One region of the Nesterenkonia xinjiangensis genome, then DNA from elsewhere that is predicted to be linked to it. Evidence: riboswitches for the same ligand, from Rfam matches in the RefSeq annotation. Region 1 holds a riboswitch; each other region holds the start of a gene.
What was found. A riboswitch is a leader RNA that binds a small molecule or an ion and turns the genes downstream of it on or off. The one in region 1 is predicted to bind S-adenosylmethionine.

Region 1 (5,252 bases):
CGCCCACAGTGCGCTCCGACTGCTCGGCGAGCGCGCGGAACGCCCGGAACCGGTCGGCGAGGGCCGTGGCCTGCGGAGCGAAGGCGACGTCGGCCTCGATCTCCGGGACGTAGTAGTGGTAGTTGGTGTCGAACCACTTGGTCAGCTCCAGCGGCTCCACCTCGGAGGTCCCGCGGGCCAGCGCCGAGATCAGCGTCAGACCCTCCGGGGCGTCAGGGGCGACGGCGGCGAATCCGGCGTCGCGGAACCGGCGGGGGACCAGACCCAGCAGGACCGAGGCGTCGAGGACCTGATCGATGACGGCGCCGTCGGCGGGGACCGCGGAGTCCTCCTCCAGGCCCAGACCCACCAGATGGTCCAGGGTGCGGCGGCGGTGGGAGCTGATCGCCTCGATCAGTGCGGCGACGTCCCCGCCGCCCCAGTGGGCCTCCAAGGCCTTCTTGATCTCACGGTCGGGACCGATGCGCGGATAGCCGAGCACGGTGGGGGGCAGTGCGTGGGTGGGCGGTGCGGTGGTCATGGTGACTCCTTGTCGATGTGTCAGGGCAGGTCGTGCCTGGGCGGGATGTGAGGAGGGGATGTCAGGACGGACGCCCGACGGGGTGGCTGGGCAGCGCTGCGCGTACTGGGGAGAGCGTGGCCCCGGCGTCGCGGAGCCGGCGTGCGGCCGGGTCTTCTCCGGCCGGAGGTGCTGCGGGGCCTCGGTCAGCCGGCGTCGAAGATGTTGCGCTGTCGGCGGGCGGCGTCGCGGATCCTGAGATGGTCCAGGATCGCCAGCGCCGGGGGGTGCTGGTTGAAGGTGAACAGGTGCAGCCCGGGGCAGCCGAGCTCCAGCACCGTGTCGATCAGGTTCAGCGTGGCGGCGACCCCGCGACGGCGCCGTTCGGCCGCGTCGTCGACGTCCAGGTAGTCCACCAGGTGCCGGGGCACCGGGACCCCGGTGATCTCCTCCAGTCGGCGCAGACGCCTGGGGCTGGTCAGCGGGGCGATGCCGGCGACGATCGGCAGGTGGATGCCCTGGGATCGGGCTGAGTCCACCAGCTGCGCGTAGTCCTCCGGATCGTAGAAGACCTGGGTGACGGCGTAGTCTGCGCCGGCCTCCTGCTTCTCCCAGAGGGCGTGGAGGTCGGCGGCATGATCCCGATCCGTGCCGGAGGGCGGATACGCGGCCACTGAGACCGAGACCGGCCGAGCTCCGGGCCCCTCAGGCGGGGACAGCCGCTCCTGCTCGACCTCGCGGACCAGCTCGACGACCTCCGCGGCACGGTTCAGGCCTCCGGGCTGGTGGATCCACTCCTTGCCGCCGTCGGGCGGGTCGCCGCGCAGCGCGAGGATGTCCCGGACTCCCAGGTCCAGCAGCTCGGTGATGGAGCCGCGGAGCTGGGAGGAGGTGCTGCCTGCGCAGATCAGATGCGCCATCACCGGTGAGGGCGTGGTGCGCAGCAGGTGGCGGATGACCTCCACGTTCGCGCCCTCGGGCTGGTTGTGCCCGTGGGTGACGGAGAAGTAGTCCGGGGCGGCCTCGGCCATCAGCTCGATGCTGCGCCAGGGATCCCGACCCGCGGTGGCGGGGCGTGGCGGGAAGACCTCGAAGGAGATCAGCGACCTCCGCCGAGTGCGCTGGACCAGGACGGATGTGGTGTGGGACGGGTCCGACGTCGCAGGCGGCGTCAGACGGACGGCGCCCGGAGAGGGCGTCGAGACAGGCATGGAGAGTCCTCCGTGTTGGCGTTCATCATCGTTCATGAGGCGCCACAGGGAGGCTTCCCCTGCGCCGTGCTTGCCGCTGAAGATAAAGCCATCTCAGTGAAGATGGCCGGTGCGGCCGGATCGTCATCTGGGGCACCCCGTCACGCGGGAAAGGGTTGCCGACCGGCCAAGCCAGAGCTGTTGTGACCGGTTCTCGTGATCCATCTGTGCCTGTGACGTTAGCACGGGGGCGCCGGGTCGGAAACCTGCGACGGGAACAATGACGATATATGAACATATTGAGCACTCGCGGATGAGGTGGCGACGCGGCAACCCCCGCGCGCAGGTGGAGCAGGGGCGGCGAGGCTCTGCTCGCCGCTGCTCAGGGCGATCTGCGGCCAGCCCTCCGTCGCGTCAGCGGCGCCGGATAAGGTGGAGCGCATGCCCGATCGGTATCTGAAGAATGCGATGCGCCGCAACGCACGCAAGACCGTGCGCCGGTCGCTGCGCACCGCTCCCCGCGGCGGGCGTCGGGGCGGAGGGAGTCAGGGCCTCCTGTGGTGGCTGCTGGCCGTGCTCGGGGTCATCCTCATCGGCGCCGTGATCAGCTGGCTCCAGGGGCTCGGTGCGGAGGAGCCGCAGGAGCGCCCGGAGGGTGCCGAGGCCGGCACCCTGGTGCGCGTGATCGACGGCGACACCCTCATCGTGGAGCTCGACGGCCAGGACGAGCGGATCCGGCTCCTCAACATCGACACACCTGAGTCCGTCCACCCCACGGAGCCGGTCGAGTGCTTGGGACCGGAGTCCTCCGCCCACATGGAGACCCTGGTGTCGCCGGGGGACGAGGTCTTCCTGGAGTACGACCAGGAGCGCACCGATCGCTACGATCGGATGCTGGCCGGAGTGTGGGCGGATGAGGTGCTGCTCAACGTGCAGATGGCACGAGCCGGCTATGGCGCGCCGGTGCACTATCCGCCCAATGATCGGTTCCTCGCCGCGGTCGAGCAGGCCTGGGAGCAGGCGGAGGCGGACGGCGTTGGGCTCTTCGCCGCGGACCTGGACTGCGAACCGGCGCTGCCCTGACGCGGGCAGATGCCCTCCCGAAATAGGATGGACCCATGAGCAGCTCCCCGGCGCCGGCGACCCGGCGGCAGAAGATCGCCGTCGCGACAGGCACCATCGGAGTCCTGGGTGCGATCACCGCTGGCAGCTGGCTGATGATCGACGGCACCATCGACGTGGACCTCATCGGCGGCGGTTCGATCCCGGCCGGCGAGGACTGCCCCACCGGCACATTGTCCCCGGTGGTGCCCGAGCGGGTGCCGGTGATCGTGCTCAACTCCACCAATGAGCCCGGACTCGCCGGCGACGTGGCCGAGGAGCTTGCCGACCGCGAGTTCCGAGTGGCCTCCGTGGACAACGACTACTTCGCGGACACCGGTTTCCAAGCCATCATCCGCGCCGGGGAACGGGGTCTGCGGCAGGCCTACACGCTGCAGCAGCACCTTCCGGGAGCGCTGGTCGACCTCGATGATCGTGACGGCTACAGCGTCGACCTCGTGCTGGGCTCGGAGTTCGCCGGACTGACGGACTCCGAGGAGATCGAGATGGAGCCCGGGCGTCTCGACTGCTCCGGCAGTCCCGGCTGAGCCGCGACCTCGACGACGTCCGCCGAGACGCCAGCGGGCCGCCCCGAGGTTCTCGGAGCGGCCCGCTGCGGCGGCGCTGGACGAGTTCCGCGCCGCAGGATGAGGCTCAGGCTTCGGTGTTCTTCCATCGCCGGGCACGGATGAAGGAGCGCACTCCGACGACGATGTAGACGATCAGCAGCACGAAGGTGACGGTGCTGACGATGACCGCGGCAGGCCGCTCGGCGTCGCCGGCGAACAGCGCGCCCAGCTGCATCACGTTCATCGAGGTGCCGATGGCGCCCAGCAACGCCACCACCAGGGCGATGTGGATGCCGATCTTCGCGTTCTTGAAGCCGATCAGGCCGCTGACCAGCAGTACCAGGCCCAGGAAGGCCGGGATCAGAGCGGTCACACTGGCGAAGGACGTGGCGGCGTAGGCGATGATGCCGAGCAGGATGAGGATCCCGCCCAGCCCGACGGTGATGCGGGGCATGAGGCTCCTTGGTGTGAGGTCGGGAGGACGTGCTGTCCTCCATCGAGGGCCGGCCGGAGCGCCCGAAGGGTCCCTCCGGGCGGAGGCTCGGCCGAACGTTCTTCTACACAGTGTAGTAGGCCCACGCTCCAGGAGAAGTCCTGATCAGTCCGGAATCTCCGGGGTGAGCGGGAGCCAGCAGGCGGGGGAGGCGGGATGCGGAGAGCTCAGCCGACCTTGGTCCAGGTTCCGCAGGTCTCGGTGTTGAAGATCAGATGCTCGCGCGCGTCAAGGGTGATCTGCAGCGGCTCACCGAACTCCGGATCCTCCTGGGGTACGACGTCGGACTCCGTCGGTTCCACGCCGCTTCGGATGTCTCCGTAGATGTCCCACCAGCAGAACGACGTCTCCAGGTCCCAGGTCAGCTCGTAGTCGCCGGGCTCGATGTGCCCGCCGACCACGTACATGCCGGTGCCGAACTCGGTGGCCGCAGAATCTGGGTAGGTCTCCTCCAGCGGGAGCCAGTCGCCGCAGTCGACGGAGTCGAAGACGGTGCCATCCTCGAGGACCGCGATGCCGCGCTCCTTGGCGCCGGTGCGGACCACCGTGGGGTCGGAACGGTCGGCATAGATCACATAGAAGCAGGTCGCATCCTCGGAGCCGGAGCCCGGGTCCTGGCGGTAGGCCCCGGGGGCGATGTCCTCGCCGACGATCAGTCCCTCACCGTCGGAGAAGGGGGCCCCGCCTCCCGGCAGCGGATCCTCCACGGCCTCCTTGCGGAGCCGGGCGCCGCCGCCAGGCTCCTCGGCGGGGGCGTCGCCGCTGTGTGCCTGCTCGTGGGCAGCGGTGTCCTGCGGCGAGTGGGAGATACCGGAGCCGTGGACGGTGGTGAGTGCGACGACGAGGACCACCAGCACCAGGGCCCAGTAGCCGATGAGGAGCAGGCCCCACCGGTACTGGGAGACGAAGCTGATGTCAGCGGCGGGTGAGGAAGCAGGTGTGGGGTGGGCAGGTCGGGAGCGGGCGTCGGCGGGCTCCTCCGGTGAGGCGGGCTCCTCCGGTGAGGCGGGCTCCTCGGGCGAGGCAGGTTCTGCAGCCGGCGTTCGCCGGTCCGGCGGCGTCGGGCTCATCGTTTAGTTCTCCCCATCCGCAGGCGGCATCCTCTCTCCTGTGATCGTCCTCCTGTCGGCGTCCAGAGTGCGGCCAGGCCGCCGGCGTGTCCCCAGGGCTGGGCACGCCGCATCCCGCGGCATCACCGGGGCTCGAGCCTCACTGCCCCGTCGAGGCGGATCACCTCGCCGTTGAGCATCGGATTCTCCAGGATCTGCCGCACCAGCAGGGCGTAGTCCTCGGGTCGGCCCAGCCGTGCAGGATGAGGGGTCTTCGTGGCCAGCGCCTCCCGGGCCGCTTCCGGAAGGCCCGCCATCATGGGGGTCTCGAAGAGCCCCGGGGCGATGGTG
Region 2 (5,252 bases), 160 kb from region 1:
GCAGCGCCGCGGCGAGCCGGTCGTCGTCGACGCGGACGAGGGGATTCGTCCAGAGACCACCGCCGAGTCTCTGGGACGGCTGCGCCCGGCCTTCGCGAAGCAGGGCAGCATCACCGCCGGCACAGCCTCACAGATCTCCGACGGCGCCGCCGCCCTGGTGGTCATGTCCAAGGAGAAGGCCCAGGAGCTCGGGCTGGACTGGATCGCCGAGATCGGCGCCCATGGCATGGTGGCCGGGCCGGACTCCTCGCTGCAGCTGCAGCCCGCCCACGCGATCGCGGCCGCCTGCGCCAAGGAGGGCATCGACCCCGCCTCGCTGGACCTGGTGGAGATCAACGAGGCCTTCGCCGCCGTCGGGGTGGCCTCGGCCCGGAAGCTCGGCCTGGAGGAGGATCGGCTCAACGTCAACGGCGGTGCGATCGCTCTGGGGCACCCGGTCGGCATGTCCGGTGCGCGACTGGCGCTTCATCTGGCACTGGAGCTCGGGCGCCGCGGCGGGGGAGTCGGGGCCGCAGGCCTCTGCGGTGGCGGCGGTCAGGGCGATGCCCTGATCCTGCGCGTCTGAGCGGGTCGGATTCCCCTGCGGGGGTGGGTGAGTGCTGGTCAGTCCGCTGCGGGCCGCATCACGTCATGCTGAGTGGGCAATGCGCCAGGTCTCGAATCCGCTTCACTGTGACCGACATCACGTCTAGGTTGGACGGGAAACCGCTGTCCAGCTCCTGAGGGGGAGACGAGATGCCACCGTCCACCACGTCCATCGACGATCCGCACCACCGCCGAACACTCACGACGCCCGCTGTCCGCGGGACCACCGTCGCGGGTGCCCTGGCCCTGGTGGTGACGCTGCTGGCGCCGTCGTCGGCCTGGGCCGACACTCCCGCAGACGACCCTGCCGAGTCAGGGGGACAGACCGCCGAGGAGCTCGAGTGGCAGGAGATCACCTTCGGGCAGTCCACCGACCTGGACTTCTCCTCCAACGTGATGCCGGAGAAGGTCGGGGTCAACCACGCCGACCCGGACGAGCCGGGCACCATCGACGGCGAAGTCTTCATGGAGAGCCGGGGCGGCAAGCTCGCCCCCGGCCATGACGGACTGACCTTTTACCACGTCACCCTCGACCCGAACGAGCACAACTTCGTGCTCGAGGCCGAGGTCACGGTCCATCAGCTCGGCCCCGAGACCGGCGCGAGCCCCAACGGGCAGGAGGGTGCAGGCCTGATGGTCCGCGACCTCAACGGCGGCCCTCGTCAGGACCCCATGCTGGAGGGTTTCGAAGAGGTTCCGGCCGCCTCGAACTACGCCTCCTCCACAGTGCTGCGCCAGGGACCGGTCGGCATGACCCGCACCGGGGTGACCGAGCCGTGGGGGACTGTCGGATCCGAACGTCGCGCCACGAACCTCGGCGGGCACGGCCTGACGATCGACGAGCCGGTGACCATGCGGCTGGAGCGCACCGACGACTCGTTCGTGATGTCCACGACCTCCACGCATCTGGACGAGCCGGAGACCCACACCCACGAGCTCGACGGGGCGGACTGGGTCCAGGACATCGAGCCCGACCTGATGACCGTGGGGTTCTTCGCCTCACGGAATGTGGCGGTGACCTTCTCCGGGGCCTCACTGACCCTCAGCGACGCCGACACCCAGCCCCGTCCGGAGCAGCCTGAGCCGGTCACCCCGGTCTCCTTCGACCTGCGTGCTCCTGAGCACTCCGGCTCCACCAGCTACCCCTTCGCCGCCTCGGCCGGCCATCCGGGCACCGTGGACGTCGCCGTCGACGGGGAGACGGTGATCTCCGGGGAACCCATCACCGCCGAGGATGAGCTCACCGCGCAGCTTGACCTCCCGGAGGGCACCAGCACGGTCAGCTCGACCTATCACCCTGCGGAGGGCCCCGACCTGACTCCGATCACCCGCAGCGTCGAGGTCACCGTCCGGGAGTTCCACGACGCCCCGCTGATGGTCTCGCCCGACGGCACGCCGGACGGGGAGGGGACGGAGCAGAGCCCTCTGGACGTGCACACGGCGGTCCAGCACGTGCTGCCCGGTCAGACGGTGGAGCTGCTGGAGGGCGAATACCAGCCCGAGAGCACCATCTCGCTCAGCCCGGCCTACTCCGGCACCGTGGAGGAGCCCAAGACCCTCACCGCCGCCGAGGGCGCACAGGTCATCGTGGACGGCCGGTCCGCGCTGCAGCAGATCATCCGGCTCGACGCCGACCACTGGGTCGTCTCCGACCTGGAGCTCACCCGCTCGGCCGGCAACGGGCTGCGCTCCTCGGGATCGCACAACGTCGTCGACTCGATGATCTTCAGCCACAACGGCAACTCCGGCTTCCAGCTCTCCGGCGGCGGAGCCCCGGAGGACTGGCCCGCCGAGAACCTCATCGTGGACTCCGAGGCCCATGACAACCGGGACCCGGCTGACATCAACGCGGACGGCTTCGCGGCCAAGCTCGGGGTCGGCCCGGGCAATGTGTTCCGCGGCAACGTGGCCCACCACAACATCGACGACGGCTGGGACCTCTACAACCGCACGAACGAGGGCCCCAACTTCCCCATCACGATGGAGGGCAACATCGCCCACCACAACGGGCAGCTCTCCGACGGGTACAACGCCGGCTCCGGCATCGGCACCGGATTCAAGGTGGGCGGAGAGGGGCTTCCCGTGGACCATGTGCTCACCGGAAACCTGGCGTACGCGAACAACCTCGACGGCTTCTCCGACAACTTCAACCCTGGCCGGCTGACGCTGACCAACAACACCGCGGTGGACAACGTGCGGTACAACTACATCTTCCGCACCAACCCGTACTTCGAGCCGGAGGACCAGGGGATCTTCCGCAGCAACCTCTCAGTGCACTCCGGGGGCGACGGCCGGGCGGATCAGATCGCCGGAGACGTCGATTCCAGCAACGTCCTCTTCGACGGAAGCCGTTCACAGGCCGAGGGCGGCAAACGGCTGGTCCTGCCGCGGGATCTGGTCTCCATCGTCCCGCCCGGGGAGTATGAGCGGGACGAGGACGGTTCGCTGATCTGGGGTGACTTCGCGAAGCCGACCTTCCGTTCCATCCTGGTCGACGGCGGCGACGACGGCGGCCCCATCGGCGCGGTGGAGCCCGCGCCGCATCCGGGAGGGCGGGGCTGACAGAGTGCTGGGGCGTGCCGGGGTGCGGGGTGATCCGCGCCGACGGTGACATGCGAGGACACAGACTTGCCGGATCGTGGGGATCAGGGCACACTATGGGGCAGGTCAAGAGTGCCAGCGTCAAACCCCGGTTTGCTGGCCGGCAACCCTCCAGTTCGCGGTGGGGTGCCCCGGGTGACGACCAGGCCCTGCCGCCCATGCGGTGGGGCAAGCGCGGGCCATCACACATCACAGTGCGGCCCACCACCATGTCCTTCGCGACAGGGCCGCCACGCGGTGCAGTCTCTCGGGTCTTCGTGCCCGGAGTCTCTCCGATGCCGGTCCTGGCCACGCGACCGCATTGAACGGAGACACGTCCCATGACGACCACAGAGACCCCCAAGGCCCCTCGATTCGAGACTCAGCAGATCCACGCCGGTGCATTCCCGGACCCGGTGACCGGCGCCCGGGCGCTGCCGATCCAGCAGACCACCTCCTTCGTCTTCCCGAGCACCGAGGCCGCGGCCAAGCGGTTCGGCCTCGAGGAGCTCGGGCCGATCTACTCGCGGCTGACCAACCCCACCCTCGAGGCGGTGGAGAACAAGATCGCCGCACTCGAGGGTGGTGTCGGTGCGCTGCTGGTCTCCTCCGGCCAGGCGGCCGCCACCCTGGCGCTGCTGAACATCGTCGAGACAGGCGGGCACATCGTCGCCTCGCCCTCCCTGTACGGCGGCACCCAGAACCTGTTCAAGCACACCCTGCCCAAGCTCGGGGTGGAGGTCACCTTCGTGGAGGACCCGGATGACACCGAGTCCTGGAGGGCCGCGATCCGGGAGAACACCGGGGCCTTCTTCGGTGAGGTCGTGGCGAACCCGCGCGGAGACGTCCTCGACCTCGAGGCCGTCGCGGCGGTGGCCCACGAGCATGGTGCCCCGCTGGTCGTGGACAACACGCTGACCAGCCCCTATCTCATCCGCCCGATCGAGCACGGAGCCGACGTCGTCATCCACTCGGCCACCAAGTTCCTCGGCGGGCACGGCACCGCGATCGCCGGGGTGATCGTCGACTCCGGCGGCTTCGACTACACCCGGTACCCGGACAGGTTCCCCGGCTTCAACACCCCGGACGAGAGCTACCACGGCCTCGTCTACGGCCGGGACCTCGGTGCCGACGGCGTCTTTGGGGTCAACCTGTCCTACATCCTCAAGGCACGGGTGCAGCTGCTCCGTGACCTCGGCCCCTCCCTCTCGCCGCACAACGCCTTCGAGATCAACCTGGGCCTGGAGACCCTGAGCCTGCGCGTGGAGCGTCACGTGCAGAACGCTCAGCGGGTGGCTGAGTACCTGGAGGCGCACCCGGCGGTCAAGCGGGTCAGCTACCCGGGCCTGGCCTCGAGCCCTTGGTTCGAACAGGCGCAGCGGTACCTGCCCAAGGGAGTGGGCTCCGTGCTGGCCTTCGAAGTCGACGGGGGCGCCCCGGCCGGCCAGGCCGTGGCCGACGCCCTGGAGCTGCATTCTCTGGTGGCCAACGTCGGGGATGTCCGTTCCCTGGTGATCCACCCTGCCTCGACGACCCACCGCCAGCTGACCGAGGACGAGCAGCGTGCGGCCGGCGTCGTGCCTGGTCTGGTGCGTCTCTCGGTGGGGCTGGAGCACATCGAGGACATCCTCGCCGACCTCGAGCAGGCCCTGGCCAAGGCCGTCCCGGCCGGTGCCGACGGTCCGCAGAGTGAGAAAACGCCGGCCTCCGAGCCTGCTCCGGTGGGCTGAGGCTAACCTGAGAGACCACTGCGTCTCATCCACACCCGCCTGACCGTCATCGCCCAGCCGACCCGGACCGACACAGGAGTTCCCGCCCCATGACCGCCCAGGTGCTCACCGCGACACCGCGTCCCGCCGGTGCGCTCGCCATCGTCGACGTCGGCGAGCACACCTTCGAGACCGGAGGCACCCTGCCGCAGGTGCAGCTGGCCTACGAGACCTGGGGGACGCTCAACGAGGCACGGGACAACGCGATCCTGGTCGCGCACGCCCTCACCGGTGACACCCACGTCGCCGCCACCGACGCCGACCCGGCGCCGGGCTGGTGGGAGGGTCTGCTGGGGCCGGGGCGACCCATCGACACCA
Region 3 (5,252 bases), 340 kb from region 1:
AGCAGAGCGATCGGCACCAGCGCGCCCAGCAGGAACCGGCCGCCCGGGATCCGGCGCACGCGAGCCGGGACCCCGGCACGGGGGCTCACCGGGCCGGTGACCGGACGGGGCGCCGAGGAGCCGCGCTCACCGACGACCTGGGCCGGCGCCTCCTCCTGGAAACGGCCCGCCTCGGTCCGAGTCCGGGCATCATCGGGCAGGGTCTGGCTCATCACTCATCATCCTCGATGATGGTCGCCTCGCCTTCGGCGCCCTCTGCCTCGGTGGCGTCACGATTCTCTGCGAACTCCGGGTGGAACAGGGTCTCCAGCGCCTCGTCGATGCTCTCCTGGGTGGAGACGTCCCCGGTGTCCAGGAAGATGGGGCCGACCTCTTCCAGCACGTCGTGCTGGGCCTGGCCGGGGACGGGGTCGACGTCGAAGCTGGAGCGCTCCTGGATGACCGTCTCGGCCACCTCCTGATCGATGTTGCCGTACTCGGCGAGGATCTCCGCGGTCTCCTCGGGGTTCTCCAGCGCCCACTGCCGAGCCTGCTCGTAGACATCCACGACGGTCTGGGCGACCTCAGGGTGATCCTCGATGAAGGGCTCGGTGGCGTTGATGACGCTGTAGGTGTTGAAGTCCACGTTCCGGTAGAAGAGCTCCTCGCCGTCGGCCTCTGCGCCGGCCATGATCGGGTCCAGACCGGCCCAGGCGTCGACGTCCCCGTTGCCCAGGGCGGACCGTCCGTCGGCGTGCTGGAGGTTCTGGACGTCGACGTCGCTGATCTCCAGGCCGGCCTCCTTCAGGGACTGGACGAGGAAGAAGTAGGGGTCGGTGCCCAGCGTCGCGGCCACGGAGGCGCCGTCCAGATCCTCGACCGAGGAGATCCCGGAGTCCGGCGAGGTGACCAGCGCGGCCCACTCGGGCTGGTTCTCGACGAGGATCGTGTGGATCTCGGTGCCGTTGGCCCGGGCCAGCAGCGCCGCAGAGCCGGCGGTGGATCCGATGTCGATGGCCTGGGCGCGCAGCTTCTCGTTGGCGTCGTTGGAGCCGTGGGACTGGATCCACTCGACCTCGGTGCCGGCATCGGCCAGCTCTTCCTCGAGCCAGCCGTGCTCCATCATCACCAGGCTGAGCGGGTTGTAGGTGGCGAAGTCGATGCTGAGGGTCGCCAGTTCGCCGTCAGCGGCGTCGCCGGAGCCCTCGCCCTCCACGCAGCCGGCCGCCATCAGGGTGACGGCGAGGCCGGCGACCGCAGCGCGGGAGGTGCGGCCGATGGTGGCGCGGGCAGGGCTGGGGGAGGTGCTGGTCAGACTGGGCATGTGATGAAGCGGCCTTTCGTGCGGTGTCGGGTGCCGCTCCGTCCGCATCCCGGCTGGCAGACCCGGCAGGGTCCACCCGGCTGGGGCCGGACTGGTGCGGCCGAGCGTGGGTCATCTCCGGAGGCTCCCGGAGCTCGGGGCAGAGGTCAGTGGGCGTGGGCGTCGACGCCGAGGCCGGTGAGCAGCTCGCCGCGCAGGGCGGCCAGCTCGGCGGAGGCGCGATCTCGCGGGCGGCTGCCCGGAACGGTGAGCAGCCGCGAGACGGTGGCCCCCTCGCGGGCGGCGTCGGAGGGGTCCGGGCCCAGCAGCAGGATGCGGTCGGCGAGCTGCAGAGCCTCGTCGACGTCGTGGGTCACCAGCAGCACCGTGGTGCCGGTCTGGGCGTGGACGTCGAGCAGCAGGTCCTGCATCTTCAGGCGCGTCAGCGCGTCCAGGGCGCCGAAGGGCTCGTCCAGCAGCAGCACTCCGGGGCGGCGGGCCAGCGCCCGGGCCAACGAGGCGCGCTGGGCCATCCCTCCGGAGATCTCCCGGGGGCGCAGCTGGGCACGGTCGGCCAGGCCGACGAGCTCGAGCAGCTCGTCCACCCGGGCCCGGCCCTCCGCCTTGGACACCGTGCGGGGCAGACCCAGTGAGACGTTGCGATGCACCGAGCGCCACGGCAGCAGGCGCGGCTCCTGGAAGCCGACGGCGGTCCGCTCGTCATAGGTGTGCACCCCGGCGCCGTCGATGACGACCTCGCCGGAGAAGCCGGCGTCGAGACCGCCCACGGCGCGCAGCAGGGTGGACTTCCCGCAGCCGGAGGCGCCCAGGATGGCGACCACCTCACCGGGGGAGATGTGCAGGTCGACGTCGCGCAGCACGGTGCGGCCGTCGAAGCTGCGTCCCACTCCACGCAGCTGCACGTCCAGCGAGTGGGTGGGCGCGGCGGCGGGGCGGTCCAGCACGGCGGTGCCGCCGGAGTGTGCCGAGGTGTGCAGGTCAGACTCGCGTGCTGCGAGTGTGGGTGCAGAGGAACCCATAGGAATATCTCTCCCATCGATCCTGGCGGTAGCACCTTTTCTGATGCGCCGGGCACAAACGGCCGATCGGCACATCCGAAGGTTGCTGCGGCGTCGTCGAGCCAGATCTCTCAGCCGCTCGGGATGGTGGCAGTTTCAACCCTACGCACAACCGCGCCGCCTGGGCAACGGCGATGTCACAGTATGAGACATCACTGAGACGTCGCCGGAGGAGGGGAGCCGCAGAGGCGCGGCCCGCGGTTCAGGCGTCGGCGTCGAGCGGACCGAGGGCCTTGAACTCGCTCTGATGGAACACCAGTGCCTGCGACTGGTCCTCTACGGCGAGGTCCAGCAGCTCGAGCACGATGATGTCGTGATCACCCGCGCGGACCTGATCGTGGATGCGGGTGGTGAAGGTGACCGGGGCGCCGTCGAGGGTGACCGCACCGCCCTCGCCGGTGGTCACGCGGAGGCCGGCGAAGCGGTTCTCCCGGTCCTTGGAGGCGATCTTCCGACACAGGGCGGACTGCCCGTGGCCGACGAGGGAGATCCCCAGCTCGGCGCCGGCACCGGCCAGCTTCGGCCAGGTGGTCGAGCTGTGCTGCACCGCCACGGTCACCAGCGGCGGCTCCAAGGACACCCCGACGGTGAACGTGGAGGCGACGAGGCCCTCAGGGCGTCCGTCCACCTCGGCGGCCACCACGACCACCCCCTGGGGGAAATGGCCGAAGGCCTCACGAAGCTCCAGCGGATCGATGCCGACCAGGCTGGTGGGCACGCGGCGGGCTACGGCGTCGGCGGTGGTGTGGTGCACGGCGGCCTCCACGGGGATCGGGCGGCTCTCGTCGGTGGCCAGTGCTGTGCTCATGGCTGATCAACTCCCATCGGCCCTGGCGGTAGCACCTTTTCTGAGGCGTCCGCCGAGAGAGGCGGAGCACGTCCGAAGGTTGCTGCGGCGTCGTCGAGCCAGATCTCTCGGCCGCTCGGGATGGTTTCGTCGCTCCAGGGTACGCGCGCAGCGCAGCACGATCAAAGGGATGTTCGGGGAGTGACACATGGAGACATCAGGCCTGGTGACCGTGCTGTCGCCCATCCGGCGACCTCGCAGATGTCCGTACATTCTTACGCCTCGTGACATGAACTTATCGATGAGATTTGACGAGTGTTCATCGACAGCGCGTAGTCTGGTGCTCGCCACACCATCCAGAGCGACTGAGAGATCTGGCTCGACGACGTCGCAGCAACCTCCCGAGCAGCCACGCCATCACGGCGCGGACCGGGGAACGGTGCTAACGCCAGAGACGATGGAGAATGCCCGATGATCTCACTGCGCCATGTGTCCACGACCTTCCCCGCCGCACGGGGCAAGGACCCCATCCATGCCGTCGACGACGTCAGCCTGGAGATCCCCCGCGGAAGCATCCAGGGCATCATCGGATTCTCCGGGGCCGGCAAGTCCACCCTGCTGCGCAACATCAACCTGCTCGAGCGCCCCACCTCCGGGGAGGTGCGCGTGGGCGGCACGGAGCTCACCGGGCTCGGAGGCGAGGCGCTGCGCCGCGCTCGCCACCAGATCGGCATGATCTTCCAGGGCTTCAACCTCGTGAACAACCTGACCGTTGCGCAGAACGTGGAGCTCTCCCTGAAGTTCGCGGGGGAGAGGGACCGCAGGGTGCGTCGTGAGCGCGCCGCGGAGGCGCTGGAGATCGTCGACATCACCGAGAAGGCGAAGGTCTACCCCGCACAGCTCTCCGGCGGGCAGAAGCAGCGCGTGGCCATCGCCCGCGCGCTGGCCACCCGCCCGGAGGTGCTGCTCTGCGACGAGCCCACCTCGGCCCTGGACCCCTTCACCACGGCCACCGTGCTGCAGTACCTCGCCGATGTGAACCGCGAGCTGGGCATCACCGTGGTCATCGTGACCCATGAGATGGAGGTCATCAAGGCCCTGGCCGACCACGTCGCCGTCATGGAGTCCGGCCGAGTGGTCGAGCAGTTCCACGCCGCCGAGCTGCGGCGTGAGGGCTTCGCCCCGCGGACCTCCATCGGTCGCTACCTGGTCAGCGACGGCATCTCCGTGGACCGTCGGGGCGGCGGCGTGCGCGCCGGCTCCGAGCCGTCTGCCGCTGACCAGGGCGCTGACCCGGGCGCCGATCAAGGCGCCGACCAGGGACCTGGCGCTGATCCGCCGGCGTCCGGGCGGGAACCCAGGACCGCCTCCGGGCTGGTCGCCGCGACAGCCTCGTCCGAAGGGGGTCCCCGCTGATGGAACGCCTCATCGAGCTCCAGCCCGAGCTGGTCCAGGCCATGCTCGAGACCTTCGTCATGATCGGCGTGGCCATCCCGCTGGCGGTGCTCTTCGGCACCCCGCTGGGGATCTGGCTCTTTCTCCACGCCCCCGGCGGCATCGCCCCGACGCCGCGCACCCACGCAGTGGTCAGCGGAATCGTCAACATGGTCCGGTCCTTCCCGTTCCTGATCCTGCTGATCGCGATCATCCCCTTCACGCGGCTGATCGTGGGCACCACCGTGGGCACCGCGGCGGCGATCGTCCCGCTGACCATCAACGCCATCCCGTACTTCGCCCGGCTGGTGGAGCAGAACATCACTCAGCTCGGCTCCGGGGCCGTGGAGGCCTCCCGTGCCATGGGAGCCACGCGCGGCCAGATCATCCGCAACGTGCTGCTGGTCGACGCCAAGCCGGCGATCATCGGCTCGATCACCATCACCACCGTCAGCTTCATCTCCTACTCGGCCATGGTCGGGCTGGTCGGCGGCGGAGGCATCGGCGACTTCGCCATCCGCTACGGCTACTACCGCTACGAGACCGCCGTGATGATGGTCGCCATCGTGCTGATGATCGCCCTGGTCACCTTCGTCCAGTTCAGCGGCACCCGCGTCGCGCGGCTGACCGACAAGCGCGCCTGACGGCGCCCCCACCCCATTCCTCCGCA
Region 4 (5,252 bases), 400 kb from region 1:
GGCGGACTCACCACCCGGCAGATCGCCGCGGCCTACCTGGTGCCGGAGGCGACGATGGCCCAGCGCATCAGCCGCGCCAAGCGCACCCTCGCCGGTGTCCGATTCGACCAGCCCGGAGACGTCACCCACGTGCTGCGGGTGCTGTACTTGGTCTTCAACGAGGGGTACTCCGGCGACGTCGACCTCGCGGCCGAGGCCATCCGGCTGGCCCGGCAGCTCGCCGCCGTCGTCGAGTCGGAGGAGGCCGACGGGCTGCTGGCCCTGATGCTGCTCCACCACGCCCGACGCCCGGCGCGCACCACCGCCGACGGCGCTCTGGTGCCGCTGCGCGACCAGGACCGGTCCCTGTGGGACACCGAGATGATCGCCCATGGGGTGGCGATCCTGCAGGCGGCGCTCGCAGCGGACCGGCTCGGCGAGTTCCAGGCGCAGGCCGCGATCGCGGCGCTCCACGCCGACGCGCAGAGTGTGGAGGAGACGGACTGGGTCCAGATTGTCGAGTGGTACGACGAACTGGTCCGGCTGACGGACAGCCCGATCGCCCGGCTCAATCGGGCGGTCGCCCTGGGGGAGGCCGCCGATCCTTGGGCCGGGCTGGAGGCGCTCGGGGAGCTGGACGCCGCCCTTCCCCGCCATGCCGCCGCCGCTGCCCACCTGCATGAGCGTGCCGGGGATCGGGTGAGTGCCGCCCGGCTGTACGCCGAGGCCGCGGAGAGGGCGGCGAGCCTGCCGGAGCGGAACCACCTGATGCGGCAGGCCGCCCGGCTCAACACTGCGCTGGGGCGGGCCCCCGGATCTGGCGGAGACGTCACCGGCCCGCACTAGACTCCATGGCACCTGCCTCGCGGGCGCTGTGAGGCGACTCCGCCTCGCTCGCTCGTGCCCCACTGCCCAGGAGACCCCATGACGACGTCGACCTCCACCGATCAGCCCTCCCGCGCCGGCGATGCCGCCCGCCCAGCCGGCATCGACGACGACGTCGGCCTCCCGCCCGCCGACGCCCATGACCTCATCCGCGTCACCGGCGCCCGGGAGAACAACCTGCGGGACATCAGCGTGGAGATCCCCAAACGACGGCTGACCGTCTTCACCGGGGTCTCCGGCTCCGGGAAGAGTTCGCTGGTCTTCGGCACGATCGCCGCCGAGTCCCGCAGGATGATCAACGAGACCTACAGTGCGTTCCTGCAGGGCTTCATGCCCAGCCAGGGGCGCCCGGACGTCGACCACCTCGCCGGGCTGACCACGGCGATCATCGTGGACCAGGAGCGCATGGGGGCGAATCCGCGGTCCACCGTCGGCACCGCCACCGACGCGAACACGATGCTGCGGATCCTGTTCAGCCGACTCGGGGAGCCGCACATCGGCTCGCCACAGGCCTTCTCCTTCAACGTGGCCTCGATCAGCGGCGCCGGGGCGGTGACTTTCGAGAAGGACGGCAAGAAGGTCAAGGAGCGCCGGGACTTCACCATCACCGGCGGGATGTGTCCGACGTGCGAGGGGAGGGGCACGGTCAGCGACTTCGACCTCACCGCTCTCTATGACGACACGAAGTCACTCTCCGAGGGTGCGCTCACGGTCCCGGGGTTCAGCATGGACGGCTGGCAGGGACGGCTCTTCCGCGGCAGCGGGCTCGATCTCGACAAGCCGATCCGTGAATACACTGCGGAGGAGCAGGAGATCCTGCTCCACCAGGAGCCGATCAAGATCAAGGTCGAGGGGATCAACCTCACCTATGAGGGGCTGATCCCCAAGATCCGGAAGTCGATGCTGTCCAAGGACCGTGAGGCGATGCAGCCCCACATCCGCCGCTTCGTGGACCGGGTGGTCACCTTCACCCCCTGCCCCGAGTGCGAGGGCACCCGGCTCACTGCTGCGGCCCGCTCCTCGAAGATCGCCGGGATCAGCATCGCCGAGGCCTGCGCCATGCAGATCTCCGACCTCGCCGCCTGGGTCCGCGGGCTCGAGGAGCCCTCCGTCGGTCCGCTGCTGACCACCCTGGGGGAGACCCTGGACTCCTTCGTGGAGATCGGGCTGGGCTATCTGAGCCTGGATCGGCCCGCCGGCACGCTCTCCGGGGGTGAGGCCCAACGCACCAAGATGATCCGACACTTGGGATCGGCGCTGACCGATGTCACCTACGTCTTCGACGAGCCCACCATCGGGCTGCACCCGCACGACATCGCTCGAATGAACGACCTGCTGCTGCGCCTGCGGGACAAGGGAAACACGGTCCTGGTGGTGGAGCACAAGCCCGAGACGATCGCGGTGGCGGACCACATCATCGACCTCGGCCCGCTGGCCGGTTCCGGGGGCGGGGAGGTGGTCTACGCCGGCGATCTCGCCGGGCTGCGCACCGCCGGGACCCTGACCGGGAACCACTTCGACGACCGCGCCCGCCTCAAGGAGGCCGGGCGGACGCGTGACGGCGTCATCGAGGTCCGCGGGGCGACGCAGAACAACCTCACCGGGGTCGATGTCGACATCCCCACCGGCGTGCTCACCGTGGTCACCGGGGTGGCCGGGTCGGGGAAGACCTCGCTGATCCACGGCAACGTCGCCGGGCTGGACGGCGTCGTGGTGGTGGACCAGGCCGGGATCAAGGGGTCGCGACGCTCCAACCCGGCCACCTACACAGGGCTGCTGGACCCCATCCGGAAGGCCTTCGCGAAGGCCAACGGGGTCAAGCCCGCGCTGTTCAGCGCGAACTCCGAGGGTGCCTGCCCCACCTGCAAGGGTGCCGGGGTGGTCTTCACTGAGCTGGGCGTGATGGAGACGGTGGAGACGCCCTGCGAGGAGTGCGAGGGCCGCCGGTTCCAGGCCGCGGTGCTGGACTTCACTCTGGGCGGGAAGAACATCAGCGAAGTGCTGCACCTCTCCGTGGACGAGGCCCTGGAGTTCTTCTCTGCGGGAGAGTCCCGGATCCCCGCGGCGGGGAAGATCCTGCAGCGACTCTCCGACGTCGGGCTGGGGTACCTGACCGTGGGGCAGCCGCTGAACTCACTCTCCGGAGGAGAGCGGCAGCGACTCAAGCTCGCGGTCCACATTGGCGACGACGGCGGCACCTTCATCCTGGACGAGCCCACCACCGGCCTGCACCTGGCCGACGTGGAGCAGCTGCTGCGGCTGCTGGACCGGCTGGTGGACGCCGGCCGCACGGTGATCGTGATCGAGCATCATCAGGCGGTGATGGCCCACGCGGACTGGATCATCGATCTGGGCCCCGGGGCCGGTCACGACGGCGGCCGGGTGGTCTTCGAGGGGACGCCCGCGGAGCTGGTGGAGTCGGCTCGCGGGGCCGGGGCCACGCTGACCGGGCAGCACCTGGCCGCCTACGTGGGGACCTGACGACTTCCGCCGCCCGCCGCCAGGTGCCCCAGCCCGTCCACTTCATCGATTGGGCGATTTGCACGCTTCTGAGGCCCGAATCGGCGTCCAAAAGCGATCACATCGCCCAATCGATGCATCGGAAGCCGCGGCCGATGACGCCCTGTGACATCACCGTTGCACCGGGGCGCGGCGGCAGAGATGCTCGAGAAGGAATCACGAGCACCCGCCATCACGGACCTGGCCGGCGGGGCGGCAACCCTCACTCTGCACCGGGGTGCCCCCAGGGGACGATTCGACGCCGCCGGGTCCCCGGCCGGCGTCAGGAGAGCGCCGCGGCGGATGCGGCGCGAGGCAGATCGAGAGGCCAGCGCATGACTCAGTACGCCAGCATCGACACCGACACGCAGCAGGAGGCCCAGGATCGCGCCCAGCGCCTGGAGAAGGCCGGACGCGACTGGAGCAGCCGCATCGACCAGGACCCGGCACACGCGGGGCTGGTGTTCCGCGCCCGTGGGGAGGGCATCGGATCGGTCGCCACCCGGATCACCTCCGGGCGGCATGAGTTCGTCCTCGACGAGCCGGCCGCGCTCGCCGGCGACGATGCCGGCACCAGCCCGGTGGAGGCCGCCCTGGCCGGGCTCATCTCCTGCCAGGTCGTGATCTACCGGCTCTACGCCCAGCAGTTGGGGATCGAGCTGGAGGACATCAGCATCGAGGCCGAGGGTGACCTCGACGTCCGAGGTCTCCTCGGAGGAGCCGACGAGGTCCGGCCTGGGTTCTCCGAGGTCCGGCTGAAGGTCTCGCTCACCGGCCCGGAGAGCTCAGAACGCTATGTGGAGCTGCAGCGGACTGTGGACGAGCACTGCCCGGTGATGGACATCTTCCGCAACCCGGTGCCGGTCCAGGTGCAGGTCTCCTCCTCCGCCTCCTGAGCAACACATCCCTGCGGACCAGGGACAGTAGAGTCGGCAAAGAGCCCGCGTCACTCCACCCGTGGGGCTGCCCTGTGAACGCCGGACCGGAAGAAGCACATGGACCTCACATCCACTCGTAAGCACCTGAAGTCTCTGGGCATCGCCCACGGTCTGACCAATGCACTCATCGCCCAGGAGGCTCTCGCCCGGGACATTGAGATCGCGCCGGATGAGAAGAGCAGACTGACCATGCGGTGGAAGGGCCGGCGCATCTGGTTCGACGCCGCCCGGTCCAACATCAACAACTCGCTGGCCCGCCGCTGCACGTTGCACAAGGACGTCGCGAGCCGTCTGCTCCGCACCTACGATGTCCCGGCGCCGCACAACGCCGTGTTCTCAGCCAGGGATGTTGAGCTGGCCTGGCAATGGGCCGAGCCCCGCCTGCCGGTGGTCATCAAGCCCAGCGACGGAGGCGAAGGCGAGCAGGTCCACCTGGACCTTCGTGACCGCGCCGCCTTCCGCGAGGCGTTCAGCGCCGTCGGCGCAGCTGCGGAGGGCGTACTGGTGGAGGAGTTCGTGCCCGGCGTGGAGCACCGTGTGCTCCTGGTGCATGGCAAGGTGGTGGCCGCCACGCGACGCATCCCGGCTCATGTCGACGGTGACGGGGAACACACGGTGGCCGACCTCGTGGCGCACAAGAACATCGCCCGTGCGGTGTTGGAGAACCCGGTGCATTGGGACGTTCCGCTGGATGACATCAGCCGGTCGGTGATGGCTGAGCAGGGGTTCACGGAGAGCATGGTCCCTGCGGAGGGCCAGCGAGTCTGGATCCGCCGCAACTCGAACATCCACAGTGGGGGTGACGCCATGGACGCCACTGATGACCTGACTGCAGAGGAGGTCGACATGGCGGAGAAGGTCGTGCGGGCGATCCCGGGCCTCCGACTGGTGGGGCTCGACATGCTGCTGCCCCGCGACGGCGAAGGGGACGCCCCTCGCGTGCTTGAGGTC

Region 2: another riboswitch for S-adenosylmethionine. It lies ahead of HNR09_RS11355 (O-acetylhomoserine aminocarboxypropyltransferase/cysteine synthase family protein); the one in region 1 lies ahead of HNR09_RS10700 (methylenetetrahydrofolate reductase).
Region 3: another riboswitch for S-adenosylmethionine. It lies ahead of HNR09_RS09205 (flavin reductase family protein); the one in region 1 lies ahead of HNR09_RS10700 (methylenetetrahydrofolate reductase).
Region 4: another riboswitch for S-adenosylmethionine. It lies ahead of HNR09_RS08965 (OsmC family protein); the one in region 1 lies ahead of HNR09_RS10700 (methylenetetrahydrofolate reductase).

What each region holds. Positions count from the first base shown of each region.
Region 1 is NZ_JACCFY010000001.1:2,355,738-2,360,989, forward strand. It holds gene metE (5-methyltetrahydropteroyltriglutamate--homocysteine S-methyltransferase) at 1-520, opposite strand, end outside; gene HNR09_RS10700 (methylenetetrahydrofolate reductase) at 706-1,710, opposite strand; SAM riboswitch class IV at 1,772-1,911, opposite strand; gene HNR09_RS10705 (thermonuclease family protein) at 2,131-2,772, shown strand; gene HNR09_RS10710 (LytR C-terminal domain-containing protein) at 2,808-3,338, shown strand; gene HNR09_RS10715 (hypothetical protein) at 3,445-3,813, opposite strand; gene HNR09_RS10720 (Rv1352/Rv1906c domain-containing protein) at 4,020-4,922, opposite strand; gene HNR09_RS10725 (SDR family NAD(P)-dependent oxidoreductase) at 5,045-5,252, opposite strand, start outside.
Region 2 is NZ_JACCFY010000001.1:2,513,371-2,518,622, forward strand. It holds gene HNR09_RS11345 (acetyl-CoA C-acetyltransferase) at 1-565, shown strand, start outside; gene HNR09_RS11350 (right-handed parallel beta-helix repeat-containing protein) at 736-3,147, shown strand; SAM riboswitch class IV at 3,251-3,367, shown strand; gene HNR09_RS11355 (O-acetylhomoserine aminocarboxypropyltransferase/cysteine synthase family protein) at 3,507-4,895, shown strand; gene metX (homoserine O-acetyltransferase MetX) at 4,985-5,252, shown strand, end outside.
Region 3 is NZ_JACCFY010000001.1:2,017,107-2,022,358, forward strand. It holds gene HNR09_RS09190 (ABC transporter permease) at 1-212, opposite strand, end outside; gene HNR09_RS09195 (aliphatic sulfonate ABC transporter substrate-binding protein) at 212-1,303, opposite strand; gene HNR09_RS09200 (ABC transporter ATP-binding protein) at 1,450-2,322, opposite strand; SAM riboswitch class I at 2,333-2,452, opposite strand; gene HNR09_RS09205 (flavin reductase family protein) at 2,564-3,169, opposite strand; SAM riboswitch class I at 3,180-3,296, opposite strand; SAM riboswitch class I at 3,498-3,612, shown strand; gene HNR09_RS09210 (methionine ABC transporter ATP-binding protein) at 3,620-4,564, shown strand; gene HNR09_RS09215 (methionine ABC transporter permease) at 4,564-5,226, shown strand.
Region 4 is NZ_JACCFY010000001.1:1,959,847-1,965,098, forward strand. It holds gene HNR09_RS08955 (DUF6596 domain-containing protein) at 1-825, shown strand, start outside; gene HNR09_RS08960 (excinuclease ABC subunit UvrA) at 904-3,345, shown strand; SAM riboswitch class IV at 3,539-3,658, shown strand; gene HNR09_RS08965 (OsmC family protein) at 3,699-4,259, shown strand; gene HNR09_RS08970 (ATP-grasp domain-containing protein) at 4,359-5,252, shown strand, end outside.